3 regions of the Cedecea sp. Ae19-4 genome follow, and region 3 is predicted to be linked to each of the others. Evidence: predicted binding sites of a transcription regulator. Region 3 holds the regulator's gene; each other region holds the start of a gene.
What was found. Region 3 encodes PhoB, which activates phosphate uptake and scavenging genes when phosphate is short. Its sites were predicted from a motif close to CTGTCATAAAACTGNCNNAT; they were not measured.
Positions count from the first base shown of each region.

Region 1: uvrB (excinuclease ABC subunit UvrB) is a predicted target of PhoB. The motif match lies at 7,688-7,707, and genes of this name have one in related genera.
Region 2: pstS (phosphate ABC transporter substrate-binding protein PstS) is a predicted target of PhoB. The motif match lies at 8,582-8,601, and genes of this name have one in related genera.

Region 1 covers NZ_JBCHWG010000001.1:496,486-506,791, forward strand. The annotation lists gene AAIE02_RS02315 (hypothetical protein) at 89-328, opposite strand; gene bioA (adenosylmethionine--8-amino-7-oxononanoate transaminase) at 492-1,778, opposite strand; gene bioB (biotin synthase BioB) at 1,868-2,908, shown strand; gene bioF (8-amino-7-oxononanoate synthase) at 2,905-4,056, shown strand; gene bioC (malonyl-ACP O-methyltransferase BioC) at 4,040-4,798, shown strand; gene bioD (dethiobiotin synthase) at 4,791-5,474, shown strand; gene AAIE02_RS02345 (hypothetical protein) at 5,652-5,912, shown strand; gene AAIE02_RS02350 (helix-turn-helix domain-containing protein) at 5,928-6,446, shown strand; gene AAIE02_RS02355 (ABC transporter ATP-binding protein) at 6,459-7,169, opposite strand; gene uvrB (excinuclease ABC subunit UvrB) at 7,961-9,976, shown strand; gene yvcK (uridine diphosphate-N-acetylglucosamine-binding protein YvcK) at 9,987-10,306, opposite strand, start outside.
Region 2 covers NZ_JBCHWG010000002.1:262,568-272,873, forward strand. The annotation lists gene rhaS (HTH-type transcriptional activator RhaS) at 1-158, shown strand, start outside; gene rhaR (HTH-type transcriptional activator RhaR) at 232-1,074, shown strand; gene rhaT (L-rhamnose/proton symporter RhaT) at 1,078-2,115, opposite strand; gene sodA (superoxide dismutase [Mn]) at 2,522-3,142, shown strand; gene yiiM (6-hydroxyaminopurine reductase) at 3,216-3,893, shown strand; gene phoU (phosphate signaling complex protein PhoU) at 3,979-4,704, opposite strand; gene pstB (phosphate ABC transporter ATP-binding protein PstB) at 4,718-5,491, opposite strand; gene pstA (phosphate ABC transporter permease PstA) at 5,539-6,429, opposite strand; gene pstC (phosphate ABC transporter permease PstC) at 6,426-7,388, opposite strand; gene pstS (phosphate ABC transporter substrate-binding protein PstS) at 7,453-8,493, opposite strand; gene AAIE02_RS14045 (hypothetical protein) at 8,686-9,069, shown strand; gene AAIE02_RS14050 (cupin domain-containing protein) at 9,133-9,540, opposite strand; gene glmS (glutamine--fructose-6-phosphate transaminase (isomerizing)) at 9,710-10,306, opposite strand, start outside.
Region 3 covers NZ_JBCHWG010000001.1:216,189-226,494, reverse strand. The annotation lists gene brnQ (branched-chain amino acid transporter carrier protein BrnQ) at 1-947, opposite strand, end outside; gene phoR (phosphate regulon sensor histidine kinase PhoR) at 1,373-2,680, opposite strand; gene phoB (phosphate response regulator transcription factor PhoB) at 2,703-3,392, opposite strand; gene sbcD (exonuclease subunit SbcD) at 3,592-4,809, shown strand; gene sbcC (exonuclease subunit SbcC) at 4,806-7,961, shown strand; gene mak (fructokinase) at 8,443-9,354, opposite strand; gene rdgC (recombination-associated protein RdgC) at 9,480-10,306, shown strand, end outside.

The DNA of each region.
Region 1 (10,306 bases), 280 kb from region 3:
TAAGTTGAGCGAAACGGGAAGCCGATTTGTGCAAATCGGCTTCAGAAAGGGGGGTGAGGGTATTTTTCGGCGATGAAAAAGCGATTTGTTATTCTTTTTCTACTTCGTACTGACCGTTTTTTTTGCGAATAACATATTTGTGGTCATCATCGCAGGAGACCGTAAGTGAACCTCCGAATGCGGCGGGGTACACGCTGTTCACGGTATCGCACTGATAACCCGCCTGGCGAATCACTGACTGTGTCTCCGCCTTTAGCTGGGGCGAGCCGGTATCGGCCAGGGCGTTGCCTGCCATCAGGCAGAAGCTGAGTACAACGGTTCTCTTCATTTCTGTCTCTCTGTGATGTGAATCTGGTGAAAGGTTAATCGGCAGCGAGACGGGAAGGGATTAATAACTTAACTGGATTTATTTGAGTAAATTCATTCCAGAAATCGATTAGCGGAAGGGCAGACCAGGCCGGCAAGCGATACCGACCCGGTTGAAACAGAAACTAGTGGAAAAACTCAGGATTTTTTACCGCCTGCGCGACGGCCACAATTAATTTATCCAGCTGTTCAGGGCCGATGATATAAGGCGGCATCAGGTAGATCAGGCGGCCAAACGGCCGGATCCACACGCCCTGTTCGACAAAGAAACGCTGCAAAGCGGCCATATCTACAGGCCGGCGTGTTTCCACCACGCCAATAGCACCCAGTACGCGCACGTCGGCTACGTTTTCGTTCGCCGTCAGCGGCAGCAAACCTTCCCGAAGCTGCTGCTCAATCGCCAGAACCTGCTGCCGCCAGTCTCCTTCCGCCAGGAGCGCCAGGCTTTCACTGGCAACCGCGCAGGCGAGCGGGTTCCCCATAAAAGTAGGGCCGTGCATAAAACAGCCGGCTTCACCCTCGCTGATGGTTTCTGCGACATGGCGGGTGGCAAGTGTTGCGGAGAGCGTCATTGTGCCGCCGGTTAGCGCTTTGCCGAGACACATGATATCCGGTGAAATATCCGCGTGGTCGCAGGCAAACAGTTTCCCGGTGCGGCCAAAACCTGTCGCGATCTCGTCGGCGATCAGCAGAATCCCCTCCCGGTCGCACATGCGGCGGAGGCGGCGCAGCCATTCAGGGTGGTAAAAACGCATGCCCCCCGCGCCCTGGACGACAGGCTCCAGAATAACGGCGGCAATCTCTTCGCGATGAGCAGCCATCAGGCGGGCAAACGGCACGATATCCATCTCGTTCCATTCATCACCAAAGCCGCACTGCGGAGCAGGGGCAAAAAGATGCTCAGGCAAATAGCCCTGCCACAGGCTGTGCATCGAGTTATCAGGATCGCAGACTGACATCGCACCAAACGTATCGCCGTGATAGCCATTGCGGAAGGTCAGAAAACGCTGGCGAGGCTGTCCCCTGGCGTGCCAGTACTGCAGCGCCATTTTCATGGCGACCTCAACGGCGACGGAACCGGAGTCCGCCAGAAACACGCATTCCAGCAGGGCAGGTGTCATCGCGACCAGATTGCGGCACAGCTCAACGGCAGGTGGGTGCGTAATACCACCGAACATCACGTGTGACATGCTATCAATCTGGCGCTTCATGGCCTGATTCAGTCGCGGGTGGTTGTAGCCATGAATAGCCGCCCACCAGGAGGACATGCCGTCGACGAGCATGCGTCCGTCAGCCAACTGCAGCTCACAGCCCGCCGCGGCCACAACGGGATAAACCGGGAGCGGCTGGCTCATCGAGGTGTACGGGTGCCAGATATGTCGCTGGTCGAACGCTAAATCATCAGGGGTCATAGGGTGACTTGTAAACCATTTGAAAAACATTTAGGTTTACGAGTATAACGTCAATCGAATTCCCATAACACCCCTTTTGGAGAGGCCCCATGGCTCACCACGCACGCTGGACAATGTCGCAGGTCACTGCTTTATTTCAAAAACCTTTGTTGGATCTGTTGTTTGAAGCGCAGCAGACGCATCGCCAGCATTTCGATCCCCGACAGGTACAGGTCAGCACCTTGCTGTCTATAAAAACCGGTGCTTGCCCGGAAGACTGTAAATATTGCCCACAAAGCGCCAGATATAAAACAGGCCTGGAGTCTGAACGCCTGATGGAAGTTGAGCAGGTGCTGGACTCCGCCCGCAAGGCTAAAAACGCAGGTTCGACACGTTTTTGTATGGGGGCCGCCTGGAAGAACCCGCATGAGCGCGATATGCCTTACCTTGAGCAGATGGTGCAGGGCGTTCGCGCTATGGGGCTGGAAACCTGTATGACGCTCGGTACGTTAACCAATGAACAGGCGCAGCGCCTGGCCTCCGCTGGGCTGGACTATTACAACCACAATCTGGACACCTCCCCGGAATTTTACGGCAACATCATCACGACCCGAACCTATCAGGAACGTCTGGACACGCTGGATAAAGTTCGTGATGCAGGGATCAAAGTTTGCTCCGGTGGGATTGTCGGCCTGGGTGAAACCGTCACCGACCGCGCCGGACTGCTGCTGCAATTAGCGAATTTGCCAACGCCACCAGAAAGCGTCCCTATCAACATGCTGGTGAAAGTGAAAGGCACGCCTCTGGCGGATAACGAAGACGTGGATGCCTTTGATTTTATTCGTACCATCGCGGTGGCCCGGATCATGATGCCAACCTCCTACGTGCGCCTTTCCGCAGGCCGCGAGCAGATGAGCGAGCAGACGCAGGCAATGTGTTTTATGGCCGGTGCAAACTCTATTTTCTACGGCTGCAAACTGCTGACGACGCCGAACCCAGAAGAGGACAAAGATCTGCAGCTGTTCCGCAAGCTGGGGCTTAATCCGCAGCAAACCACCACCGAAATGGGTGACAACGAACAGCAGGAGCAGCTCGCCGGGCAGATCCTGAACGCCGATACCGACAATTACTACAACGCGGCGGCGGTATGAGCTGGCCACAGCGAATCTCCGGGGCTTTAAGCGAACGGCGGACCAGCGCCAGCCTTCGCACCCGACAGGCCAATACGCTCGGTAACGGGCGTATTTTTTCGGCCAACGGTCGGGAATATTTGAATTTTTCCAGCAACGATTATCTGGGACTGAGTCATCACCCGCAGATTACGGAGGCCTGGCAAAAAGGCGCGACGCAGTTCGGCGTTGGCAGCGGCGGGTCTGGTCACGTCACGGGGTATAGCCGTGCACATCAGGCGTTTGAGGAACAGCTGGCGGATTGGCTCGGCTTTGAGCGAGCGCTGTTGTTTATCTCCGGCTACAGCGCAAACCAGGCGGTGATCTCCGCGCTGGCGCAAAAAACGGACACACTTATCGCCGATAAACTTTGCCATGCCTCAATGATGGAAGCGGCGATGCAAAGTCCGGCTCAGCTACGCAGATTTCATCACAACGACGTTCAGGCCCTTGCCACGCAGCTCGGTAAACCGCATGAAGGTGAACGGCTTGTCCTGACCGAAGGCATATTCAGCATGGACGGGGACAGCGCGCCGCTGGCTGAAATAGCACAGGCAACAAGACAAGCAGACGGTTGGCTAATGGTCGACGACGCGCACGGTATTGGTGTCCTCGGCAAAGAGGGGCGTGGCAGTTGCTATCGGCAAAAAATCAAACCGGATATTCTTGTCGTCACCTTTGGCAAAGCGTTTGGCGGCAGCGGTGCGGCGGTATTGTGCGACGAAGACGTTGCAACTTACCTGCTGCAGTTTGCCCGCCACTTGATATACAGCACCGCGATGCCACCGGCGCAGGCCGTGTCGCTTCAGGCCGCGTTAAAGGTGGTTCAGCATGGCGATGAGTACAGAGCAAGGCTTGCTGAAAATATTCTGCGTTTTCGGCAGGGTGCTGCCCGACTCTCGCTGAATCTGGCGGATTCAGGTAGCGCGATACAACCTCTGATTGTGGGGGAGAATCAGCGCACGCTGGATCTCGCCTCCCGCCTGAAAGAGCGGGGCTTCTGGTTAACAGCCATTCGCCCGCCTACCGTTCCCCCCGGCAGCGCCCGCCTGCGCATCACCCTTACGGCCGCGCATACTTCTGGCGACATAGACGCATTGCTGGAGGCGCTTTATGACGCAGCTTGTTGATAAAGCCGCCGTCGCGGCAGCGTTTAGCCGGGCGGCAGGCAGCTACGAGCGTTTCGCCGAGCTGCAGCGTATCTGCGGTGATAACCTGCTGGCCGAGCTGGAAAACCGCCGTGCCGTAAGCGTGCTGGATGCAGGCTGCGGTACCGGCTGGTACAGCCGAATTTGGCGGGACAAAGGAAGCGAAGTGCTGGCGCTGGACATCTCGAAAGCGATGCTTGAGCGGTGCCAGCAAACCCAGTCGGCGCATCGCTTTCTTGAGGGGGATATCGAGTCTATTCCGCTGGCGGATGACCAGGTGGATCTGGCCTGGAGTAATCTTGCCGTTCAGTGGTGCAGCGATCTGCAGCAAGGCTTATCCGAGCTTTATCGCGTGACGAAACCGGGTGGATGCATTGCGTTCAGCACGCTTGCGGCAGGTTCACTGCCTGAACTGCACGAGGCCTGGCGCGGGGTAGACGAACGGGCGCATGCCAACCAGTTTTTATCCCTGGCCGAAATTGACCAGGCGTGTCGCCCATGGCGTTACGTATTAACCAGCCGCACCGTCAGCCAGCGTTTTCCTGACGTCATGAGCGCCATGCGTTCGCTAAAAGGCGTTGGGGCAACACACCTGCACGATGGCCGCAAAAACACTCTGCTGACGCGTGGGCAACTGCAGCGGCTCAGCGAAGCGTGGCCCCGGCAAGACGGGCAGTTCTCTCTTAGCTGGCAGATAATTTTTGGAGTAATTGAACGTGATTAAAAAATGGTTTGTGACCGGCACCGACACTGAAGTTGGGAAGACCATCGCCAGCTGCGCGCTGCTTCAGGCGGCGAATACTGCGGGGTATCGCTCTGTGGGCTATAAGCCTGTGGCCTCTGGCAGTGAAATGACCCCTGAAGGCATTCGCAACAGTGATGCGTTAGCGCTGCAGCGCAATAGTTCGGTTAAATTGCCGTATGAGGAGATCAATCCGTTGGCTTTTCTTGAGCCGACCTCCCCGCACATCATTAGTGCTGAAGAGCAGCGCCCCATTACTTTTTCTGCTATGTCTGAAGGTCTAAAGAATCTTACCGGAAAAGCCGACTGGGTTCAGGTTGAAGGGGCTGGAGGCTGGTTTACCCCGCTGTCTGACACCACGACATTTGCCGAATGGGCCATCAGCGAGCAACTGCCGGTTATTTTAGTGGTGGGCGTGAAACTTGGCTGCATTAATCATGCAATGCTCACGGTACAGGCGGTGCTGGCCGCTGGTTTACCGCTGGCGGGCTGGGTAGCAAACGGTGTTCAACCCGCAGGAAAAAGGCATGCGGAATATCTTGCCACGCTCAAACAGCGGCTGCCGGCCCCGCTGTTGGGGGAAATTCCCTGGCTTAAGGGTATCAGCGATCAAACCGAGCTTGGTCACTACCTCGATCTCTCCGTTATTACGATCTAAGCCGCAAGGCGACTGCAACAAAAGCCAGGCCCGCAGCAAAGCCTCGGGCTGGCTCCCGCTTTAACCTTTTCCCCACTGACAAAGATTCATTCCAGGCTGCAACGTCTATAGAGTATTTCATACTTTGAGTTGTCATATGACAACCTTTTATGAGATGCTTTTTTAGCCGGAGGAGATATGGCCAGAAAACGGCACCCGCAAAAAGAGATAGAGGCGGCATTAAGCTACGCAGAATGCCAGGGTTGGCGGGTCAAAGAGGGCGGTTCGCATTGCTGGGGAAAAATGTATTGCCCCTGGAACGATAAAACATGCCGGTGCGGCGAGTTTTGTATCAGCTGTGTCTGGAGCACGCCTCGCAACGCAGAGAACCATGCCAGACAAATTCGCAGGCTTGTGGATGGATGCGCCAATAGGGCATCACGTAGCGTCCTGCATTAACAAGGAGAAGGCTCCATGGCGGAATACACGTTCACGCTTGTTTTTACTCTACCAGAAGGGAAAAAAGATCCGGAGAAGTGGATTGCTGCGCTGGGCGCAGGAGGGTGTGATGATGCCCTCGTTGGCATCGGTGTGACGGGGCGTATTGCTCTGAATTTCATCCGCGAGGCCGACACAGCAGAAGAAGCCTTACTGAGCGCGCTGAAGGACGTTTCAGGCATTATTCAAGGCGCGTTATTGGTTGAAGCTGCCCCTGATTTAGTGGGATTGAGTGACGTAGCGGAACTGCTAGGCGTGTCCCGGCAGTATATTCGCAAAGTTATGGTTTCCCGGGAGGCGTTTCCAGCGCCGGTACATGACGGGAAAACTGCACTATGGAATCTCGACGCGGTTTTACGCTGGATGAACAGCTCTGGCGTGAAGTCCATACCTTCGCCTTTGCTGGATATCGCGAAAGTGACGCGGCAGTGCAACCTGCATCGGGCGATGACGGAGCTCAACCCGGTTTTTCAGGAAAAATTGAAAAATTTGTAGTAGGGACTGCGTTCAGGGATCTAACCAGCCCGCCACGAGCTTGTCGTCCAGCTGGGAGACATTCCCTTGCGCGACATTTCGGCCTTTATGCAACAGGCAAAACTTGTCTGCAACCCGGCGTATAAAAGTCAGCCGCTGTTCGACCAGTAAAATGGTCAGGCCGAAGTCGCGGTTTAAGCGCCGGATGAGGTTGCCCATTTCTGTGATAAAGCGGTGCCCTCCGCCGAGAGTGGGTTCATCCAGTATCAGCAATCTGGGCTCTAAAACCAGTGCCCGGGCAAGCGCTAACTGTTGCTGCATATCCCCGCTAAGTTCGCCGCTTTTTACCTGCCGAAGGCTATAGAGCTCGGGAAAAAGGTCATCAATCAGCGCAGGAATGACCCGGGGTCGATGATGTCCCGCCATCATCGCTATCTGAAGATTTTCCTCAACGCTAAGCTGGGAGAAGATGCGCCTGTCCTGGGGAACGTAGCCGATTCCAAGCGCAGTTCTGCGCTCCACGGGTTTATTCACCAGGTCTTCAGGCGGCTGTCCCGCCTGTTGCCACAGCATACTGCCGCTTTGTACTGGCAAATAGCCGGTAATGCAGTTTACGAGCGTGGTTTTGCCCTGCCCTGGCGCGCCAAGCACGCAGGTGCATTCTCCCGGGGTCAGCTCGAGGTCGAGGTTCCACAGTATGTGGTGGTCACCGTAAAACTGATTAACAGCACGTAAGCTAAGCATGGCTCATCTCCTGGGTTGGGGAGTCGTTTCCCTCCTGGATATGCTGCAATTAGCTTGCCAGCTTGGTGATAATGCCTGAAAGCATCACGCTATTCAGGATAAAACTGAGTATCGGTTTCCTGAAAGGATAAAGCCGATGCGCAAGATGAGATCTCGCTGCACTCGACGGGTGCTAAAAAGTACGAATTTGGTGCAATAAAATGCCTTTTAACCTCAGGATATATCTCGATTTCGGGATCTTGCTCAATATGGCCGGGTATAGCGAAATCGAATGAATAAAAGCAAAAAAATTAGCGAAATTTTTTTTTCGCCCCTGGCACAGGAAGATCAGGGATTTTTCCGAGTGGCTAAGCAAAAGGGCTTGCTGCAGTTATCCACCATTCCTGTGGATAACCTTGTGCATTAGAGTTAGAAAACTTGACGAAAGCGAGAGCGGGCGCGGCCTGCGGCCAAATTGGCGCGAAACCGGTCTTTGTGAAATATTCATTTGAATTCAAGTTGTTAAATAAAAGCAACAGTTGCAATAAAACTGTCAAACATTCGGCCCGAGGTATCCTTACCTCCCTTGACAAATGTTAAAAGGCGAAAAAATTTGGGGATAACCGGTCGTGGCTGGAGATTTATCTGGTGAAGGGGCAAATTCTGGGCAAACAAAGTGGCAAAAAGCAGTCGTTAGCAGGCGTAGTAAAAATGAGAACTGGTGTTTTATACAGTTTTTATACTGGCAAAAATCCTGCTGCCGGGTAAAATTACTCTCCGGCCCGCTCGTTTCTTCATCAGGTAGCCCGTTCATGAGTAAAGCGTTCAAACTGAATTCCGCATTTAAACCTTCTGGCGACCAGCCTGAAGCAATCCTTCGCCTGAAAGACGGGCTTGAAAACGGGCTGGCGCACCAGACGCTGCTGGGCGTAACGGGATCGGGTAAAACCTTCACGGTAGCAAACGTGATAGCCGACCTTCAGCGCCCCACGATGGTACTGGCGCCAAATAAAACGCTGGCGGCGCAGCTTTACGGTGAAATGAAAGAGTTCTTCCCGGACAACGCCGTTGAGTTTTTTGTCTCTTACTACGATTACTATCAGCCTGAAGCTTATGTGCCAAGCTCGGACACCTTCATTGAAAAAGATGCGTCGGTGAACGAACACATTGAGCAGATGCGTCTGTCGGCGACCAAAGCGTTGCTTGAGCGGCGGGACGTCATCGTGGTGGCATCCGTGTCGGCGATCTACGGTCTGGGTGACCCGGACCTGTACCTGAAGATGATGCTTCACCTGACGAAGGGTATGATCATCGATCAGCGGGCGATCCTGCGCCGTCTTACGGAGTTACAATACACCCGCAACGATCAGGCATTCCAGCGCGGTACGTTCCGCGTAAGAGGGGAGGTGGTCGATATCTTCCCGGCTGAATCAGACGATCTTGCGCTGCGTGTAGAGTTGTTCGACGAAGAGGTTGAGAGGCTGTCGCTGTTCGATCCACTGACCGGGCAAATCGATCAAACTATTCAGCGTTTTACTATTTACCCTAAATCGCACTACGTTACGCCGCGCGAGCGTATTGTGCAGGCGATGGAAGATATCAAAGTTGAGCTGGCCGAGCGCCGCAAGTTCCTGCTGGAAAATAATAAACTGCTGGAAGAGCAGCGTATTGCCCAGCGTACCCAGTTTGATCTCGAGATGATGAACGAGCTGGGTTATTGTTCGGGCATTGAAAACTACTCGCGCTTCCTCTCCGGGCGAGGGCCTGGCGAACCGCCCCCAACGCTTTTTGACTATCTTCCGGCAGATGGCCTGCTGGTGGTGGATGAATCCCACGTCACCATTCCGCAAATTGGCGGCATGTATCGCGGCGACCGCGCCCGTAAAGAAACGCTGGTGGAATATGGCTTCCGCCTGCCGTCGGCGCTGGACAACCGACCGTTAAAATTTGAAGAGTTTGAAGCGCTGGCCCCGCAGACCATCTACGTTTCAGCGACGCCGGGCAACTATGAGCTGGAAAAATCTGGCGAGGACATCGTTGACCAGGTTGTTCGTCCTACGGGGCTGCTCGATCCGGTGATTGAAGTGCGTCCGGTGGCAACGCAGGTAGACGATTTGCTTTCTGAAATTCGTAAACGTGTGGCCATCAATGAACGCGTGCTGGTGACGACATTAACCAAGCGGATGGCGGAAGACCTGACCGAATATTTAGAGGAGCATGGTGAACGCGTACGCTACCTACACTCGGATATCGACACCGTGGAACGCATGGAGATTATCCGTGATTTGCGCCTCGGTGAATTTGACGTTCTGGTGGGGATCAACCTGCTGCGAGAAGGTCTTGATATGCCGGAAGTGTCGCTGGTTGCCATTCTGGATGCGGACAAAGAAGGTTTTCTGCGTTCCGAGCGCTCGCTTATTCAGACCATCGGCCGTGCGGCGCGTAACGTTAACGGTAAGGCGATTCTCTACGGCGATAAAATCACGCCGTCAATGGCCAAAGCGATTGGTGAAACCGAACGCCGCCGTGAGAAGCAGCAGCGCTACAACGAAGAAAATGGCATTACGCCGCAGGGCCTGAACAAACGAGTCGTGGACGTTCTGCAGCTTGGCGAAGGCATGGCGAAGACCAAAGGGCGGGTTAAAACCAAAGCACGCAGCGTGATTGAAGATGATGAAGTTGTGCTGACGCCGAAAGCGCTGCAGCAGAAAATTCATCAGCTTGAAGCGAATATGCTGGAACACGCGCAAAATCTGGAGTTTGAAGAAGCGGCGCAGATTCGCGACCAGCTTCACAAGCTGCGCGAACTCTTTATCGCCGCCTCATAAGCGGCGAGGTTTACCCGAGCTGCTGCACGGCCTGTTCGAGGGCTGCCCGCAGCAGCTGGCGGTCGTGGCGATACCGAATGTCACTGGCTTCCAGCGGCTGTTGAATAACCAACCTGTCGCCCACTTCGCTGGCCTCAACGTGTGGGCCAACCAGCACGGCATCGATAACGCGTTTTCCGATATGCTGTTCCATCAATTCAAGCTTTTGGCGCAGGGAAAGGCTGGCTGCGGCAGGGCTTAGCTCTTTGCCCAGGTTGCCGATATACACCATCGGCGCTGGCGTGCGGCGCAGCGCCTGATCCATCTCTTCAAGCAGCAAAATCGGCATCA
Region 2 (10,306 bases), on a different contig from region 3:
AAGCGCGTTATTTACTGCGACATAGCGAGGAAAGCGTGACGAATATCGCCTTTCAGTGCGGCTTTGGCGACAGTAACCATTTCTCCACGCTTTTTAAGCGAGAGTTTTCTTACTCTCCCAGGGTGGTACGCCAGGGCCGGGATACTCCGTTGGTATAACGTGGCTGACGTCACCGTATTTTAGGCGAAAAAAAGCAATGATTTCAGCCCATTCAGTCACGGAGCGACGTCTGTGCCAGGCCAGTTAGTGCTTAAAAAAGCGGATTTTTTTGCCTCCGATACGCAGCCGGTCGCGGTGGCCGATCGCTATCCTCAAAACGTTTTTGCCGAGCATACCCATGAATTTTGTGAACTGGTGGTGGTCTGGCGCGGCAACGGGCTGCACATTCTTAACGGCAGGCCCTGGCGCATCACCTGTGGCGATTTGTTCTACATTCGTGCGGAAGATAAGCACAGCTACGAATCAGTGCACGATCTGGTCCTGCATAACATTATTTACTGCCCGGAAAGGCTGGCGTTAAACGTTAACTGGGGGGATCTGCTGTCTAACCCTCCCCACGGCAGCGACAGCGATCCTCGCTGGCGGCTGGGTAGCCAGGGCATGGCGCAGGTACGTCAGATCATCGGGCAGCTCGAGCATGAAAGTCCGAAAACGGACCTCCTGTCACGCTGCCTGTCGGAAAGCTTGTTTTTACAACTGCTGATAACCCTGCGCCGCCATCGCTACCGGGTGGCCGATGCCGCCAGCCTGCGTGAGGGTGAAACGCTGGATATGCTGATGGCCGCACTGGGAAACAGCCTTGAAGAGCCGTTTGATTTCGGGCTGTTTTGCCACCACCATCAGGTGACAGAGCGGCAGATGCGCTCCCTGTTTCGCCAGCAAACGGGCATGACGCTAAACCAGTATCTGCGCCAGCTCGGTATTTGCCAGGCGCAGTATCTGCTGCGCCACAGCGAGCTGTTAATCAGCGAGATCGCCGCCCAGTGCGGCTTCGAGGACAGTAACTATTTTTCCGTGGTGTTCACCAAAGAGACGGGCGTGACGCCAAGGTTATGGCGCCAGCGTTTTCGTTGAGCCTCATCCGTTCGCCATGCCCAGGCCAACGATATTGGCAGCAAGAATGATCGTCAGGCAGCCCATCGCCAGTACGCCAACCGGCCTGCGCCCAGCGGACTTCCACTCCTTCATGATTAACCCTACCAGCCCGCCGCAGAGCACGTAGAAGCTCATATGCAGCATCCAGCTCATGTAGTCATACTGTGCCGGAATTTTAGCGTGCCCCCAGGCGTAGAAGAAGAATTGCAGGTACCACATCAGGCCGCCAAGCGCCGATAAAATCAGGTTGGTAACAATCAGCGATTTTGCCAGCGAGAAATCGGCTTTTACCGACAAGTTTTTTACTTTTACCAGTCGGATAAAGCAAAAGCCCAGATTAATAACGGCGCCGCCCCCCATGATCACCACATAGCTTGGCAGGGCAATATAAAGCGGATCGACGCCCAGATTCGACGCCGCCTGATGCATGGGCTTCGCTGCATCCATCGCAAATGACATACCGGCGGAGAAAATGCCGCACATCATTGCCAGCAGCAGCCCTTTTTTCAGGTTAAATTCTTCCGCTTTAATCCCCATCTGACGCTCTTTTAGCAGCCCGGCCCAGGTCACAATAGCCACGCCGATAAGCGCCACCAGCACGCCAAGGAGCGTCATGCGTCCGCCTGGCGTACCCGTCAGCATGGCAAATTTGCCATTGATGATCGGGGTCAGTAATGTGCCGACAATCAGCGTGATGCCGATAGCGACGCCAATCCCCATCGACATCCCCAGATAGCGCATCGTCAGGCCATAATTGATATTACCGATGCCCCACATGGCACCAAACAAAAACACCGGCAGCAGCGTGCCCACGCTGAACGACCCGTAATACCCCCAGAAATCGGGTAGCAGTACGGCACTCACCGCCCACGGCAGGATAAGCCAGGAGACAATCCCGCCGACGGACCACATGGTTTCCCAGGACCAGTGCCGCACTTTTTTAAACGGGGCATAAAAACAGGCGGCGCTGGCGGCGCCGATCAGATGCCACAGGATCCCCATCGTGATTGCATTGCTCATGATTAACCCTCGCTGTTTTCGGGCCGTCGCCTCTGCGACAGCCTGCAATGTCAACGAGTCTAAAGAGTGAGCTGCGGGCTAACCTTCAGGGCAATGCCGCGCGCCCGATGAAGCTGGCAAAATTCAGCGAGTGCCGCCGATGGCGATCACAATTTGTGCTCCTCTCGGGTTCTTCTCATGCCGTTACGTCACGACCGGGTAACAATTCGCCGTTACTCTGGGAAAATGGCTTTTTACCCGCTGCGTTATAGCCGTAAGCCGTGGTTTCATGAAGAAAAGTTATAACCACACGCTAAGTACGGCATTGATAAACATTTTCAATATCATTTAATTAACTATAATGAACCGACTGATTACGCGGCGTTAACAGCATTACAGCCGCTCTACGTTAATGGAGACGATGAATATGAGCTATACACTGCCATCCCTGCCTTACGCTTACGACGCGCTGGAACCGCATTTCGACAAAGAAACCATGGAAATCCACCACAGCAAACACCACCAGGCTTATGTCAACAACGCGAACGCCGCGCTGGAATCCCTGCCTGAGTTTGCCAGCCTGTCTGCTGAAGAACTGATCGCTAAACTGGATCAGCTGCCTGCGGATAAGAAAACCGTACTGCGTAACAACGCCGGTGGCCACGCTAACCACAGCTTCTTCTGGAAAGGCCTGAAAAAAGGTACCGAGCTGAAAGGTGACCTGAAAGCCGCTATCGAGCGCGATTTCGGCAGCGTTGACGCGTTCAAAGCTGAGTTCGAAAAAGCAGCCGCTACCCGTTTCGGCTCCGGCTGGGCGTGGCTGGTACTGAAAGGCGACAAACTGGCTGTAGTTTCTACTGCAAACCAGGACAGCCCGCTGATGGGCGAAGCTATCTCCGGCGCTTCCGGCTTCCCGATTGTGGGCCTGGACGTTTGGGAACACGCTTACTACCTGAAATTCCAGAACCGTCGCCCGGACTACGCGAAAGAGTTCTGGAACGTGGTTAACTGGGACGAAGCAGCAGCACGTTTCGCCGCTAAAAAATAAGGTTGCAATCCGACCTTAGAGAAGCGAGCCTGATGGCTCGCTTTTTTTATGTCTATTTCGCAGGGAGTCGCTTATGCATCGCTATCCGCTTCAGGTTTACGTTGGCCAGATCCGTGCTTACGAAGGGAGTCGGCCCAGCGCCATCGCCAAGGTGCAGGTGGACGGCGAACTTCGCCTGACCGAGCTTGGGCTGGAGGGCGACGAGCAGGCGGAGAAAGTGATTCACGGCGGGCCAGACAGGGCGCTGTGCCACTATCCGCGCGAGCATTATCAGCACTGGGCGCAACTCTTCCCGGATAAAAGCGATTTGTTTAACGCCCCGGCCTTCGGCGAAAACCTGTCCACGGAAGGGATGACGGAAAAGAACGTCTGTATGGGGGATATTTACCGCTGGGGTGAAGCGCTGATTCAGGTGACTCAGCCTCGTTCGCCCTGCTTTAAGCTGAACTACCATTTTGGCGTAGAGGATATGGCAACGCGGATGCAGGAAGCGGGCTACTGCGGCTGGCTTTATCGCGTGATTCTGGCGGGGAATGTTTCCGCCGATGCACCGCTGGAACTGGCCTCTCGCGTTAGCGACGTGACGGTGGCAGAAGCTATCGCCATTGCCTGGCATATGCCGTTTGATGATTCACAGTATCATCGGCTTTTGTCAGCGGCTGGGTTGTCGGTAAGCTGGAGCAGAACGATGCAGAAGCGCAGAATTTCAGGGAAGATCGAGGATAATTCTCGGCGTTTGTTCGGGAAGTAACGGCGCCTCACCCCAGCCCTCTCCCAAAGGGGAGAGGGGGAAGAAGCGTCGACCCCTCTCCTAAAAGGAGAGGGAACGGAAATGCTTACTCTTTCGGATCTTTACCCGCTAGCAGCTTGTCCAGCTCATCCCCGCCCACGTGACGGAAATCCTGCCCCTTCACGAAGTAGAAGATGTATTCGCAGATGTTCTGGCAGCGGTCACCGATACGCTCGATAGAACGAGCGCAGAACAGCGCGGTCAGCACGCTTGGAATGGTACGGGAGTCTTCCATCATGTAGGTCATCAGCTGACGCACGATGCCTTCATATTCCTGGTCAACTTTCTTGTCTTCGCGGTAAATACGCACCGCTTCGTCCAGATCCATACGCGCAAAAGCGTCCAGCACGTCGTGCAGCATCTGCACGGTGTGGCGCCCCAGCGATTCCAGGCTGACCAACAGCGGCTGGTGCTGCTGGGAGAACTTCTCCAGCGCGGTGCGGCAAATTTTGTCCGCTACGTCGCCAATACGTTCCAGCTCGGCGATGGTTTTGATGATCGCCATCACCAGGCGCAGGTCGCTGGCGGTAGGCTGGCGTTTGGCGATGATACGCACGCAGGCTTCATCGATCGCCACTTCCATCATGTTGACCTTCTGGTCACCGGCGATAACGCGCTTCGCCAGCTCGCTGTCCTGGTTGTGCATCGCGGTGATCGCGTCGGAGAGCTGCTGTTCCACCAGCCCGCCCATCGTCATCACCTGAGTACGGATGTACTCCAGCTCGGCGTTGAACTGGCCAGAAATGTGTTTGTTTAAGTTGAGGTTATCCATCGCGCTCTCCAAATCAACCGTAGCGGCCAGTAATGTAATCTTCGGTTTGTTTCTTCGCTGGCGTAGTAAACAGCGTATCGGTTTCGCTGAATTCGATCAGCTCGCCGAGGTACATAAACGCCGTGTGGTCAGAACAACGCGCCGCCTGCTGCATGTTGTGGGTCACGATCACTACGGTATAGTCTTCTTTCAGCTCGGTGATCAGCTCTTCAATACGCCCGGTGGAGATCGGGTCAAGCGCGGAACACGGCTCATCCAGCAGCAGAACTTCCGGGCGAATCGCGATGCCGCGAGCGATGCACAGACGCTGCTGCTGACCACCGGAGAGGCTGTAGCCGCTCTGGTGCAGTTTATCTTTAGTTTCGTTCCACAGCGCGGCTTTGGTCAATGCCCACTGCACGCGTTCATCCATGTCGCTGCGGGACAGCTTTTCAAACAGACGCACGCCAAAAGCGATGTTGTCGTAGATGGACATCGGGAACGGCGTCGGCTTCTGGAAGACCATGCCAACTTTGGCACGCAGCAGGGCGATGTCCTGGCTCTGGGTGAGAATATTTTCCCCATCCAGCAGGATTTCACCTTCTGCACGCTGCTCAGGGTAGAGCGAGTACATTTTGTTAAAGGTACGCAGCAGGGTGGATTTACCACAGCCTGACGGCCCAATGAAGGCGGTAACCTGGTTCTTCGCGATATCCAGATTGATGTTCTTCAGGGCGTGGAACTTACCGTAATAGAAGTTCAGATCGCGAACCTGGATTTTGCCTGGGGCTAAATCAACCTTACTCATCTGTGTCTTAATCTCCGTCCGGCGCCGCGAGGGCCGCGCCGTAAAATTTAACCGTGTTTACTCTTCGAGAAAATCACGCGCGCCAGAATGTTCAGCAGCAGCACGCAGAGGGTAATAATCAGCACCCCTGCCCAGGCCAGCTGTTGCCACTCGGCAAACGGGCTCATCGCAAATTTGAAAATGGTCACCGGCAGGTTGGCGATAGGCTGCATCATGTCCGTGCTCCAGAACTGGTTGGAGAGGGAGGTGAAGAGCAGCGGAGCGGTTTCGCCAGCGATACGGGCAATCGCCAGCAGCACGCCGGTGATAATCCCGGAGACGGACGCCTTAAGCGTAATCGCGGAGATCATCTTCCATTTTGGTGTTCCCAGTGCGTAAGCGGCTTCGCGCAGGCTGTCCGGCACCAGTTTCAGCATGTTTTCAGTGGTACGAATGACGATAGGCACCTGCAGCAGCGCCAGCGCAATCACGCCCGCCCAGCCGGAGAAGTGTTCCATTTTCGCCACCACAATGGTGTAAACGAACAGACCGACCACAATCGATGGGGCGGACAGAAGAATGTCGTTAATAAAACGAATCACTTCAGCCAGGGCGGATTTACGGCCATATTCGGCCAGATAAATCCCGGCCATAATGCCCAGCGGCGTACCGATAACGGTCGCCCACAGGATCAGCAGGCCGCTGCCCGCCAGGGCGTTAGCCAGGCCACCGCCCGCGGTATTAGGCGGAGGCGTCATTTCGGTAAACAGCGCCAGCGACATGCCGTCGATGCCGCGGGTTACCGTGGAAAACAGGATCCACACCAGCCAAAACAGACCGAACACCATGGTCGCCATAGAGAGCGTCAGGGCGATACGGTTCTTCATGCGGCGACGCGCCTGCATTTTGCGGCGCGACTCAGCCAGTGCCGCGCTGCTTTGCATTTCCATCGTGGTCATGAGCGAGCCCCTTCGTTTTTCGCCAGGCGCATAATCATGAACTTAGAGATAGCCAGTACGATAAAGGTAATCACAAACAGAATTAGGCCAAGCTCCATCAGCGCGGCGGTATGCAGGCCGGATTCTGCTTCGGCAAATTCGTTCGCCAGCGCAGAGGTAATACTGTTGCCCGGCATATACAGTGAGGCGCTGTCGAGCTGGTAGGTGTTGCCGATGATAAAGGTCACCGCCATGGTTTCACCCAGCGCACGGCCAAGGCCAAGCATCACGCCGCCAATAACGCCGTTTTTGGTGAACGGCAAAACAATGCGCCAGATAACTTCCCAGGTGGTACAGCCGATGCCGTAGGCCGATTCTTTCATCATCACTGGCGTTTGTTCGAAGACATCGCGCATCACGGAGGCAATGTAAGGGATGATCATAATGGCGAGGATCACGCCGGCGGCAAGAATGCCGATACCAAACGCAGGGCCAGAGAACAGCGCGCCAACGATAGGCACGGCAGAGAGCACGTTGCCTACGGGTTCCTGGAAGTAAGTCGCGAACAGGGGAGCAAAGATAAACAGGCCCCACATGCCGTACACGATACTTGGAATGGCCGCCAGCAGTTCAATGGCGATACCCAGCGGGCGCTTCAGCCAGCCAGGCGCAAGTTCTGTCAGGAACAGCGCGATACCAAAGCTCACCGGGACCGCAATCAGCAGTGCGATAAACGAGGTTACGAGGGTTCCGTAGATCGGCACCAGTGCGCCGAAGACTTCATTAGGGGCATCCCACTCTTTGGACCAGAGGAAAGAGAAGCCAAACTTCTCAATGCTCGGCAGCGAGGAGATAAACAGCGAGATGATAATCCCACCCAGCAGAAATAGCACAATCAGCGCAGCCAGTCTTACCAGCGCACTGAAAATTACATCGCCTTGTTTGCCAGGGGCTTTAAACGTCGGCTTAGTCACAGCCATAGCGTACTCTTCGTAGTTGCTGAATAAACCGGGGTAACATACCTGTTACCCCAGATTTTTGCACTTAGTACAGCGCCTTACCGGAACTGTCTTTTACATTGGTCTTCCATGCAGCGCGAACTTGCTCAACCACAGAGGCTGGCAGCGTTGCGTAATCCAGGGCGTTAGCTTCTTTCGCGCCAGATTTGTATGCCCAGTCAAAGAACTTCAGCACTTCTGCGCCCTGCTCAGGGTTTTTCTGCTCTTTGTGGACCAGGATGAAGGTGGTGGAGGTGATTGGCCACGCTTCGTCACCTTTCTGGTTGGTCAGATCCTGTGCGAAGGATTTGCTCCAGTCAGCGCCTTTAGCCGCGTTAGCAAAGTTTGCTTCGGTCGGGCTAACTGGCTTACCGTCAGCGGACAGCAGCTTGGTGTAAGTCAGGTTGTTCTGCTTAGCATAAGCGTATTCAACGTAGCCAATGGAGCCTGGCAGACGCTGTACGAAGGCTGCGATGCCGTCGTTGCCTTTGCCGCCCAGACCGGTTGGCCAGTTAACGGTAGAGCCTGCGCCAATTTTAGATTTCCACTCTTCGTTCACTTTAGACAGGTAGCTGGTGAACACGAAGGAAGTACCGGAGCCGTCAGCACGACGAACAACCGCGATGTTCTGATCCGGCAGTTTGTGGCCTGGGTTCAGCTTAGCAATCGCCGGGTCGTTCCATTTTTTGATGGTGCCCAGGTAGATGTCACCCAGGGTTTTGCCGTCCAGAACCAGCTCGCCAGACTTAAAGCCTGGCAGGTTAACCGCCAGCACTACGCCACCGATTACGGTAGGGAACTGGAACAGGCCTTCTTGCTGTAATTTGTCATCCGCCAGAGGGGCGTCAGAAGCGCCGAAGTCAACGGTGTTAGCAATGATTTGCTTCACGCCGCCGGAGGAACCGATACCCTGGTAGTTCACCTTGTTACCAGTTTCTTTCTGGTAGGTATCTGCCCACTTGGCATACACCGGCGCAGGGAAGGTTGCACCAGCGCCAGTCAGGCTTGCAGCTGCAAACGCAGTAGAAGCGCTCAGAGATAAGGTCGCGGCGACAACAGTTGCGACAGTGGTACGCATAACGTTCATAATGTCTCCTGCCAGATGTTCGTAAATTGTTGTTTAATTGAATACAGGGTAGAAAATAGGACAGTTTGGTGACAGTTAAATGTACGAATTATGACAGTTTTATGACAATCCGCTCAGCGCCATAAAAAAACACACAACCCCATGTTTTTTAAAGCATCATTAAATTCAGTTTATTTAAAAAGGTGTTTAAAAATGAAAGCCTATCTGTCTGTATTATGTACGATATCACTCATTATGACAGCCTCTACCGTTTACGCTGATGCCGTTGAAGCACGTAATACGGATAGTTTCAGCTCAACGCTCGCCACCTTTTCAGGAAGTAATACCCTCGTCCCTACATCGATTAAGGAAAGCACAATTGTCGAGATGAAGGATCGCCTGGAAAAGTTGCAGTCAAATTACGACGGTAGCGTCAGGAAAATAGATGAGCAGGAAACCAGGCTGGATGAGATGAAAAACAAACTGTCTCAAATGGAAAGTAAAGCCAATGAGCAGCAATCCAAAATGGACAGCCTGAAGCGGGATAACGAGCAGCTTTCCCGCAAGATTGATGAACTCGCCCAGAAAATTAAATAACAAAAAAGCCCTCAACTGCGTAGAGGGCTTCTCTATGACTCCGCGACAATTTATCCGGCGACGCTAGAGCACGTCTCTGTCCAGCTCGGGCATCATCACCACGCTCTCCTGCTCGTTAGGATCGGTCCGCGAAATAATCACCACCGCAGGCTCATCGGTATTGTTGTAAGGCAGGTGCGGGGTATCCATTGGGATATAAAGAAAACTGCCGGCGGGAAGCTCAAGAAAATGCTCCAGCCCATCGCCATAAAGCACCGACGAAGTTCCGCTCAGGGCATAAATTGCGGTTTCATGGTGTTCGTGCTTGTGGGCTTTAGCCTGCGAACGAGGAGGTATGGTCGCCAGCTGCATATGGATATGCTGTGAGTCGACGGCCTCCTTTGAAACACCTACCTGATAAGAAAGCCCCTGCTTGCCTATAAATACTGGCTGCGGCTTGACCAGCCGACAGTGAGGTTTGTTTGCCGACATTTGTTGTTTCCCGCTCAGAAATAAAAACACCCTGCAAACTCGCCGTTCGCAGGGTGGATGCGAAAGCTAACCCGGTATTTCGCCCGAGGTTAGCTTCGTTTATAGCATTATTGATCCGGTGAGAAACGGCTTTTCCATCCGCTAATCGCGACTGATTAGTGACAAAAAATTACTCAACCGTTACCGATTTCGCCAGGTTACGCGGCTGATCCACGTCGGTGCCTTTGATCAGCGCCACGTGGTAGGACAGCAGTTGCAGCGGCACGGTGTAGAAGATAGGCGCAATCACCTCTTCCACATGCGGCATCTCGATGATGTGCATGTTGTCGCTGCTGGTAAAGCCGGCGTCACGGTCGGCGAACACATACAGCTGGCCACCGCGGGCGCGAACCTCTTCGATGTTGGATTTCAGTTTTTCCAACAGCTCGTTGTTCGGAGCCACAACGATAACCGGCATATCAGCATCGATCAGCGCCAGCGGGCCGTGCTTCAGCTCGCCTGCCGCATAGGCTTCAGCGTGAATATAGGAGATCTCTTTCAGCTTCAGCGCACCTTCCATGGCGATCGGGTACTGATCGCCACGACCAAGGAACAGCGCATGATGTTTGTCAGAGAAATCTTCCGCCAGCTGCTCAATGCGTTTGTCCTGGGACAGCATTTGCTCGATACGGCTTGGCAGCGCCTGCAGGCCATGTACGATATCTTGCTCAACCTGTGCATCAGCGCCTTTCAGGCGGCTCAGCTTAGCCACCAGCATCAACAATAC
Region 3 (10,306 bases):
GAGCGGTAAGAGAGCGGCAGATACTGGCTAAAGAACTCCGCGCAGGCACAGGTCAGGCCCACGGCGGTAACCAGACAAGCCAGGAAGATCAGCGCCGCCAGGAAGAAGCTACCGGCCCCGCCAAAGGTATGCGCCACATAAGCGTGCAGAATAGCCGCGCCGTTGGCTTTCTGATCGACCAGGTTCGCGCTATCGGAACCGAGGTGGAACAGTGCCAGGTAGATAACCGTCAGGCCGATACCGGCAATCAGGCCAGCCCAAATCGTGTAGCGGGTCAGCAGGCGAGATTCGGTCACACCGCGAGAGCGCGCGGCATTCACGATAACAATCCCGAACACCAGCGAAGCCAGCGTGTCCATCGTCAGGTAGCCGTTCACGAAGCCGTTAGAAAACGCCGCGTTCTGGTAGGCTTCAGTCGCCGTGCTCAGGCCACCGGCTGGCCACAGCACCGCCCCGGCCGCCAGGATCAGCAGCGCGATGATTTTCACCGGCGCCAGCACGTGGCCCACGGTGTCCAGCAGCTTACCCGGATAAAGAGAAATCCCGATCACCAGCGCAAAGTACACCAGGCTGTAAATAAACAGCGGCATATCGCCCATACCGGTCAGCGGAGCAATTCCCACTTCAAAGGAAACGGTGGTGGTACGCGGCGTGGCAAACAGCGGCCCTACGGCCAGGTAGCAGACGGTCGCCAGCAAAATACCGGCGCGGCGGCCAATCGGCGAGCTAAGGCTGTCAATACCGCCGCCGACGCGGGCAATCGCCACGATAGTCAGAACGGGTAAACCTACCGCCGTGACCAGGAAGCCAAGCGCCGCCGTCCAGACGTGCTCGCCAGCCTGTAAGCCAACCATAGGAGGGAAAATAATGTTGCCCGCGCCGACAAACAGCGCAAAGGTCATAAAGCCCAGAGCGATGATGTCACGAGATTTCAAATGATAGGTCATAAAATAAAGCAGCCTGTGGATGTGTGGTGTTGAAAATGCTCAAATTTTTAAACCGACGTTCAGTCCAAATAACGTTCGGTAAAAACGCGGTTATTACCGGTAACGACAGCGGAATATGCTTCTCCGGATCGGTGGCGAAGAATAGTTAGTCGAATTACCACGCAATTTCAGTCGGTCTGGTAATAACAGGGGGGCAATTAAAACGCTTATAGCGTTTGAAGACAAGAAGGGATCGGGAAACCAGAAATATATCCTTTAAAAATACGCATAACCAGTGAATAAAGTTGATTATACGCTTTTGTTATGGCTTATCATGCGGACAAAAAAGCATCAATTCGATATTCATCTCTTAACGAGTGGTGAAAATACAAACAAAAAGGCCAGAAAACTGGCCTGTGGAAAGTGTACTTGACGGTTGCGGTGAATTAATGTGCAGCCACCGCTGACTCAGGAGCGATTAAGCGCTCGGGCAGGATGAACGAAAACGTCGAGCCCTGCCCCGGTACGCTTTCGATATCCAGCCGCGCATCATGATGGCTAAGGGCATGCTTCACGATGGCCAGCCCAAGCCCGCTGCCTCCGGTCTGCCGGGAACGCGCTTTGTCTACTCGGTAGAAACGCTCCGTCAGGCGCGGAATGTGCTCGGCGGAGATCCCCGGCCCGGTATCCTTAACGCTGAACGCTACGCCGTGAGGCAGCCTGCGCCAGGTGACGGTGATGTGCGTCCCGGCAGGCGTGTGATTCACCGCGTTATACACCAGGTTAGAGATCGCGCTGCGCAGCTGCTCTTCGTTACCGTAAACCTGCAGCCCTGGCTCAACGTTAAAAGTGAGCGTTTGCTTCTGCTGGCTCAACGTCTGCGCCTCTCGTTCCACCACGCGCAGCATCAGCGGCACGTCGATTTTCTCATTCATCGACAGCGTGGGCGCGGCTTCGATGCGCGACAGCGTTAACAATTGCCTCACCAGCCCTTCCATGCGTGAAGTTTGCTCGCGCATGGTATGCAGGGCTTTATCCCGCAACGGCCCTTCCAGAGCCTGATCCTGCATCATCTCCAGGTAACCCTGTAACACGGTCAGCGGCGTGCGCAGCTCATGGCTAACGTTGGCAAAGAAATTGCGGCGAGCGCCTTCAAGCTGGTGCATCTGCGTGACGTCTCGCGCCACCATCAGCCACTGCCCGTCGGCGTAGGGCATCACGCGGAACTCAAGATGACGGCCATTGTTGAGTATCAGCGTCAGCGGGCGACCAAACTGCTGCTTCGCCACGTATTGTGAGAATTCAGGGTAACGCAGCAGGTTGAGGATATTTTGGCCGCTGTCGTCAGGCCAGCGCAGGCCAAGCAGCTGTTGCGCCAGGCCGTTACACCAAAAAATGGTGCCTTCTTCGGTGGTCAGCACCACCGCATCGGGCAGCGATTCGGCTCCGCTTCGGAAGCGTTTGATCAGGTTGCCCAACTCTTTGCGGCGCTTTTTATTACGCAGCTGCATCTGGTGCAGCCCGTACAGCAGAGGTTCCCAGCTTCCCCGCCCGGGCGGCGGGGTCATGCTGCGGTCAACCCACAGCCACCAGGAAAGACGAAGTAAATTCCAGAAATGCCAGCTTAACAGGGCGGTCACCGCCGCCAGTAAAAACCACGGCAGGTGGCCAAAAATCAATCCGAGAATTGCCGCTGGCATACAACAGAGCACCAGCTCCAGTACCAGCCTTTTCCATGACAGCCGTTCCAGCACGCGTCACGCTCCTGTCAGCATATTAAAAACGGGTTGAAAAACGATAACCCGTGCCGCGAACTGTTTGCACCATTTTGTCATGACCACTTGTTTCCAACGCTTTACGCAGGCGACGAATATGCACGTCTACGGTACGGTCTTCAACGTAAACGTTCGTTCCCCACACGTTATTGAGCAGCTGTTCACGGCTGTAAACGCGCTCCGGGTGGGTCATAAAGAAGTGTAACAGCTTAAATTCAGTTGGCCCCATGTCGAGCGGATCTTCGCCGGTCATCACGCGGTGTGAGGACGGGTCCAGGCTCAGCCCCTGCATCTCAATCACTTCTTCCACCGCCATCGGGGAAATACGGCGCATCACCGCTTTAATACGCGCCACCAGCTCTTTAGGCGAGAACGGCTTAGTGATGTAATCATCGGCACCGACTTCAAGGCCACGCACGCGATCTTCTTCTTCGCCACGCGCGGTCAGCATCATCACCGGAATTTCGCGGGTCAGCGCTTCACGTTTCAGGTGCTTGATAAACTGGATCCCGGAACCGCCTGGCAGCATCCAGTCCAGCAGGATCAGGTCGGGGAAAGGTTCAATCAGCAGGTTAACCGCGCTGTCATAATCTTCCGCCTCTACCGACTGGAAGCCATTTTGCTCGAGCACAAAGCTCACCATTTCACGAATCGGAGCTTCATCTTCTACGACTAAAATGCGTCTCGCCATGATTTACCCTGTTGAAAAGAGACCATCTCTTATTAATTGTGCGCCAGTATGCGTCAGATTTGTGACAGATTTATGAAAAAGATGACGGCAAGATATTTCACCTTTTTGAATTATGACAGCCATGGATTTTTACTGGCGGTTACGCTGCCAGCTCAATAGCTTATAATCGGTAATTCGCCTCTTTGCCATGGGACAGGTTATGCGCATTCTCCACACATCAGACTGGCACCTCGGCCAAAACTTCTATACCAAAAGCCGGGCCTCTGAACATCAGGCCTTTCTCGACTGGCTATTAAACGCCGCGGTCGAGCATCAGGTGGATGCGATCCTCGTCGCGGGAGATATCTTTGACACCGGCTCGCCGCCGAGCTACGCCCGTGAAATGTATAACCGTTTTGTCGTGCAGCTGCAGAGCACCGGCTGCCAGCTCGTGGTGCTGGCGGGGAATCACGATTCCGTAGCTACCCTGAATGAATCCCGGGAGCTGCTGGCCTGCCTGAACACCCGAGTCATTGCCAGCGCCCGCCATAACAAAGACGAACAGGCGCTGCTGCTCAATCAAAAAGACGGCACGCCGGGGGCGATACTCTGCCCTATTCCTTTCCTGCGTCCTCGCGACATTCAAAGCAGCCAGGCGGGGCTGTCCAGCCATGAAAAACAGCGCTCTTTAATGGAAGCCATCAGCGAACATTATCAGCAATGTTATGCCGCCGCCGTGGCGCTTCGCGGTGACCAGCCGCTGCCGATAATTGCCACCGGGCACCTGACCACGGTAGGCGTCACGAAATCCGATGCGGTGCGTGACATTTATATTGGCACGCTGGATGCCTTCCCGGCGCAGCACTTCCCGCCCGCCGACTACATTGCGCTCGGGCACATTCATCGCGCGCAAAAAATTGGCGGCACGGAGCATATTCGCTACAGCGGCTCGCCGATTCCGCTGAGCTTCGACGAAACCGGCAAAGCAAAAACCGTTTTTCTGGTGACATTCAGCGGCGGAGCGCTAACCAGCGTCGAGCCTCTGGAAGTCCCCATCAGCCAGCCGCTGGCCATCGTGAAAGGGTCGCTGAGTGAAATCGAGCGGCAGCTAGAGCAGTGGCGAAACGCGCCTGCTGAACCCAAAGTCTGGCTGGATATCGAAATCGCCACCGACGAATATCTGCACGACATGCAGCGCCAGGTGCAGGCGCTCACAGACGATTTGCCGGTTGAAGTTGTTCTGCTGCGCCGCAGCCGCGAACAGCGCGAGCGGGTGATTGCCAGCCAGCATAAAGAGACGCTGAGCGAGTTAAGCGTTGAAGAAGTTTTTGAGCGGCGGCTGAGTCAGGAAGAAACCAGCGAGGAGCGCGCCGCCAGGCTAAGAACGCTGTTTGCCCAAACCCTTTCAGATTTGCACCAGCGGGAGGAACAGGCATGAAGATCCTCAGCCTGCGTTTAAAAAACATTAACGCCCTGAAAGGCGAGTGGAAAATTGATTTCACCCAGGAGCCTTTCGCCAGCAACGGGCTGTTTGCCATCACCGGCCCCACGGGCGCGGGCAAAACCACCCTGCTGGATGCCATTTGCCTCGCGCTGTACCACAAGACACCGCGCCTCAGCACCGTGTCGCAGTCGCAAAATGACTTGATGACCCGCGACACCGCAGAATGCCTGGCCGAAGTCGAGTTTGAGGTAAAAGGTACGGGCTATCGCGCCTTCTGGAGCCAGAACCGCGCCCGCAACGCGGCAAACGGCAACCTTCAGGCGCCGCGCGTGGAGCTGGCTCAAATCAGCGACGGCAAAATCCTGGCGGATAAAATCAAAGACAAGCTGGAGATTATCGCCGCGCTCACCGGGCTGGACTACGACCGTTTCACCCGCTCAATGATGCTCTCCCAGGGGCAGTTCGCCGCCTTTTTAAACGCCGATGCCAACGACCGCGCCTCGCTGCTTGAAGAGCTGACCGGCACGGAGATTTACGGCACCGTTTCCGCCGCGGTGTTTGAAAATCATAAGCAAATCAAAAGCCGCCTTGAAAACCTGCTGGCTCAGGCTTCCGGCGTCGCGCTACTAACCGCTGAGCAGCAACAGCAGCTTACCGAGAGTTTGCAGGCGCTCACTCTGGAAGAGAAAAAGCTTTCCGTGGAGCACCAACAGCAGCAGCAGCACCAGCAATGGCTCGCTCAGCTAACCCGGCTTTCTGCCGACAAAGCCCAAAAGCAGCAGGCGCTGGGCACAGCCAGTCAGGCGGTCAAAGACGCAGAGCCCATGCTGGCGAAACTGACCCGAGCTTTGCCCGCCGAAAAACTTCGCCCTGACTGGCAGCGGCTGCAGGAAAAGCAGCAGTCGCTGAAGCAAAACAGCGAGGCGGCGGAGAAAGTGAATACCCGCTTACAGCAGCTTTCCGTCCGCCGGCAGCAAACCCGAATGCTGGCCGCCGAACAGGCTCAGCGGCTGAAGAGAGAAGCTCAGCAGGTCGAAGACTGGCTAGCGGCGAATGACCGTTATCGACTTTGGTCTGCCGAACTGACGGGCTGGCGCATGGCATTCACGCAGCAGCAGCGCGACGAAAAACAGCTTACTGAGCTAAAGCAGGCGCTCGAGGCCAGTCGGCAAAAGCTGCATGCGCTGCCGGAGCCAAAGCTTAGCCTTTCTCCTGATGAAGTGAGCGCTCATTTACAGCGGATGCTGGCAACCCGGCCTGCTCGCCAACTGTTGGCTACTTTGCAGCCGCAGTTTGCCACGCTGGAGAAACGCAAAACCGAGCAACAGCGCGAGCTTGTCGAGCTGGAGAAACAGATTGCCGAGCGAGACGTTGACCTGGGGCAAAAGCGCCAGCAGTACAAAGACAAACGCCAGCACGAAGCGGATCTGGAAAAAGTCGTCGAACAGGAAAAGCGCATCCAAAGCCTTGAAGCCGAGCGCGCACGCCTGCAGCCTGACTCGCCGTGTCCGCTTTGCGGCTCAACCCAACACCCGGCTGTAGAGGCGTATAAGGCTCTCGAACCTGGGGAGAACCAACAGCGCCTGGCCGCCCTTAAGCAAGAAGTGGCTAAACTCGCAGAGCTTGGCTTTGCCCTTAAAGGTCAGCTTGATACCCAGCGCCAGCAGCGCGAAAAACTGGCGCAGGCCAGCAGCACCATTGAGGCAGAGGAAACGTCGCTCTCGGCCCGCTGGCAGCAGCAGTGTGCGGAACTTGCCATCGCTTTAACGCCTCAGGACGATCTCAGCGCCTGGCTTGACGAGCAGGAACAGCGCGAGCTGCAGCTGCGGCAGCTTGGCGAGCGGCAGGCGCTGGAGGCGCAATATCAACGCGACAGCCAGCAGCATGAAAAACTGAAAGCAGACTACCTGGCACAGCGCGCGTCGCTGCAAGCGGGGCTGAAGCAGGCCGGTCTCCAGCATCCTGAGCCTGGCGAAGAGCAAACCTGGCTGGAAGCTCGCCAAAGGGAATCTCAGCAATGGCAGCACCAGCAGGACAAACTGCCGCAGCTTCACCAGCAGCTCTCCGCTCTCGGCATGTTGCTCTCAACCCTTGCGGACGATGGCTCCGCCCCGCAGCCGCTGGATGAACACGAGCATCAGGCGGCGCTGCAAAACTGGCAAGCGCTGCATAACGATTGCAACCTGCTGGAAGGTCAGCGCCAGTCTCTGCAGGAGCAACTGAAGCAAAGCGAAGAAGAAAGCACGGCGGCTCAAACGCAGTTCAGGAATGCGCTTTTGGCCAGCCAGTTCAGCGACGAAGCCGATTTCCGCCGCGCTCTGCTGGAAGAAGCCGAGCGCCTTGAGCTGGAACAGCGTAAACAGCTTCTGGAACGCCAGCATCAACAGCAGGTCACTCTGCTGGAACAGGCGGAAAGTGCGTTGACCCAACACTTATCGGCGCGGCCAGAAAATCTGCATGAAGAAACAGATCCTGGCGCACTGGAGGCGAAAATCACGGCGCTGGCCCTCCAACTGCGTGAGAATGCTTCACAACAGGGTCAAATTACCCAGCAGCTGCGGCACGACGAGGAAAACCGCGTTCGCCAGCAAACGCTGATGCAGGAAATAAAAGCCTGTGAAGCGCAGGCGGAAGACTGGGGCTACCTCAACGCGCTTATCGGTTCCAAAGAAGGGGATAAATTCCGCAAATTTGCGCAAGGCCTGACGCTGGATAACCTCGTCTGGCTGGCAAACAATCAGCTCAATCGCCTGCACGGGCGCTACTTGTTACAGCGTAAAGACAGCGAAGCGCTTGAATTACAGGTGGTCGATACCTGGCAGGCCGATGCGGTACGTGACACCCGCACGCTTTCCGGCGGCGAAAGCTTCCTGGTAAGCCTGGCGCTGGCGCTGGCGTTATCCGACCTGGTCAGCCATAAAACCCGGATTGATTCCCTGTTCCTGGATGAAGGTTTTGGCACCCTGGACGCGCAGACGCTGGATACCGCACTCGACGCGCTGGATACGCTGAACGCCAGCGGCAAAACCATCGGCGTGATCAGTCACGTTGAGGCGATGAAGGAGCGGATCCCGGTGCAGATTAAGGTGAAGAAGATTAACGGGTTAGGTGTCAGCCGGCTGGATAAGGCTTTCGCGGTGGAGTGATCCTTGCCAGGCTCTCACCAGAGGGAACGCTCTTTAAGTCACAAGTACGCTTATGAAGGAACGGTTAAGGTTCCGTTCACTTCCAGTTCGGTTTCATATGTCACCACCGCATCGGTGAACGTCTCAGGGGAATCACCGTCATTCCCCTGAGAACCCGGACTCCCGGCGAAATAAATCGACCGCTGAAGCGGCAGACCTCCGTTTTATCTCCCAGTCCTGGGCCGGCTGAGATGCGTTCCCGACGCTCTCAGCCTCCGGCCGTTCCCGACGTCCGGACCCTGGCCAGTCGGAGAGAAAACGAAGGCGATTTAAGCCTGAACCGTGTTTCGCTTTAAACCCGGTACTAGCTTCAACTACGCTGTCGCTTCTGGTTTTTCCCTTCCCCCCTACTCCTCTCCCAGAGGCATAGGGAAAAAACCACGTTTCCGGCATCTGTTTTCCGCCTCTCCCCTTTGGGGAGAGGGCTGGGGTGAGGGGCGATTTACTTCTCTATCGGCCACAGCCACGCCGCACCGCGAACGCCGCTGGAATCCCCGTGCACCGCTTTGCGAACGGGCGTTTCACACTCGCCGCCAAACACCCACGGTTTGATCAGCTGCGGCACCGTCCGGTATAAACGCTCCACGTTGCTCATCCCGCCGCCCAGCACGATCACGTCCGGATCGAGAATGTTGACGATATGCGCCAGCGACTTCGCCAGACGCGTCTCATAGCGGCTGATAGCCAGCTCTGCCAATGGATCCTGCTGCTCTGCCAGACTGATGATTTCGTGCCCTTTCAGCGTTTTCCCGCTCAGGCGCTGGTAGTCCGTGCCGAATCCGGTGCCGGAAATAAAAGTCTCAATACAGCCCTGTTTGCCGCAGTAGCACGGCACCTCTTTCCGAAAACGCAGTTCGTCTTCATCCATCCACGGCAGCGGGTTATGCCCCCACTCGCCCGCGGTGCCGTTGCCACCGATCAGACTTCGGCCATTGATCGCCACGCCCGCGCCGCAGCCGGTGCCGATGATCACCGCGAAGACGATCGGCGCCCCTGCGGCAGCGCCGTCAATCGCTTCCGACACCGCCAGGCAGTTAGCATCGTTCGCCAGCCTGACTTCGCGCTTGAGCGCCACGCTAAGATCCTTGTCAAACGGCTGCCCGTTCAGCCAGGTTGAGTTCGCATTTTTCACCACTCGGGTATAAGGGGAGATCGATCCCGGGATCCCAAGCCCTACCGTACCGGTCTCGCCCGTGGCTTCTTCCGCCAGCCGCACCAGCTCAACAATGTTTTTGATGGTGGCCTGGTAGTCGTTTTTTGGCGTGGGCAAACGGTGGCGATAAAGTTGTTTACCGTCGTCTGCCAGCGCGATCACTTCTGTTTTAGTCCCACCGAGATCGATACCTATGCGCACAAGAACTTCCTCATTTGGTGATAATTATCAACTACCTAAAATGCAGGCCAAGCAAAGACAATGAAACGAGGCCGTCAATTCGTTATCATGCCCGCTGCGTTTAACTGACAACCTGGGACAGAATCATGCTGTGGTTTAAAAATTTAATGGTTTACCGTTTAAGCCGTGACATCACGCTGACGGCGGATGCAATGGAAAAACAGTTAGCCGCCTTCACCTTCACCCCTTGCGGCAGCCAGGACATGGCCAAAACCGGCTGGGTGTCGCCGATGGGCTCGCACAGCGATGCATTAACCCATGTTGCCAACGGCCAGATTGTGATTTGCGCCCGTAAAGAAGAAAAAATTCTGCCCGCTCCGGTCATCAAACAGGCTCTTGAAGCCAAAATCAATAAGCTCGAAGCGGAACAGGCCCGCAAGCTGAAGAAGACCGAGAAAGATTCCCTCAAAGACGAAGTGCTGCACTCCCTGCTGCCGCGCGCTTTCAGCCGCTTTAGCCAGACTATGATGTGGATAGACACCGTCAACGGCCTGATCATGGTTGACTGCGCCAGCGCCAAAAAAGCGGAAGATACGCTGGCTCTGCTGCGTAAAAGCCTGGGTTCTCTGCCGGTGGTCCCGCTGGCGCTGGAAAACCCTATCGAACTGACGCTGACCGAGTGGGTACGTTCAGGGGATGTTCCGGCAGGCTTTGCGCTGATGGACGAAGCTGAGCTCAAGGCAATCCTTGAAGGCGGCGGCGTGATCCGCTGCAAGCAGCAAGAGCTGGTATGCGATGAAATCGCCGCGCACATTGAAACCGGCAAAGTGGTCACCAAGCTGGCGTTGGACTGGCAGGAGCGTATTCAGTTCGTGCTGGCGGACGATGGCTCAGTCAAACGCCTGAAGTTTGCCGATATCCTGCGCGAACAGAACGACGATATCGACCGGGAAGATTTTGGCGGACGTTTCGA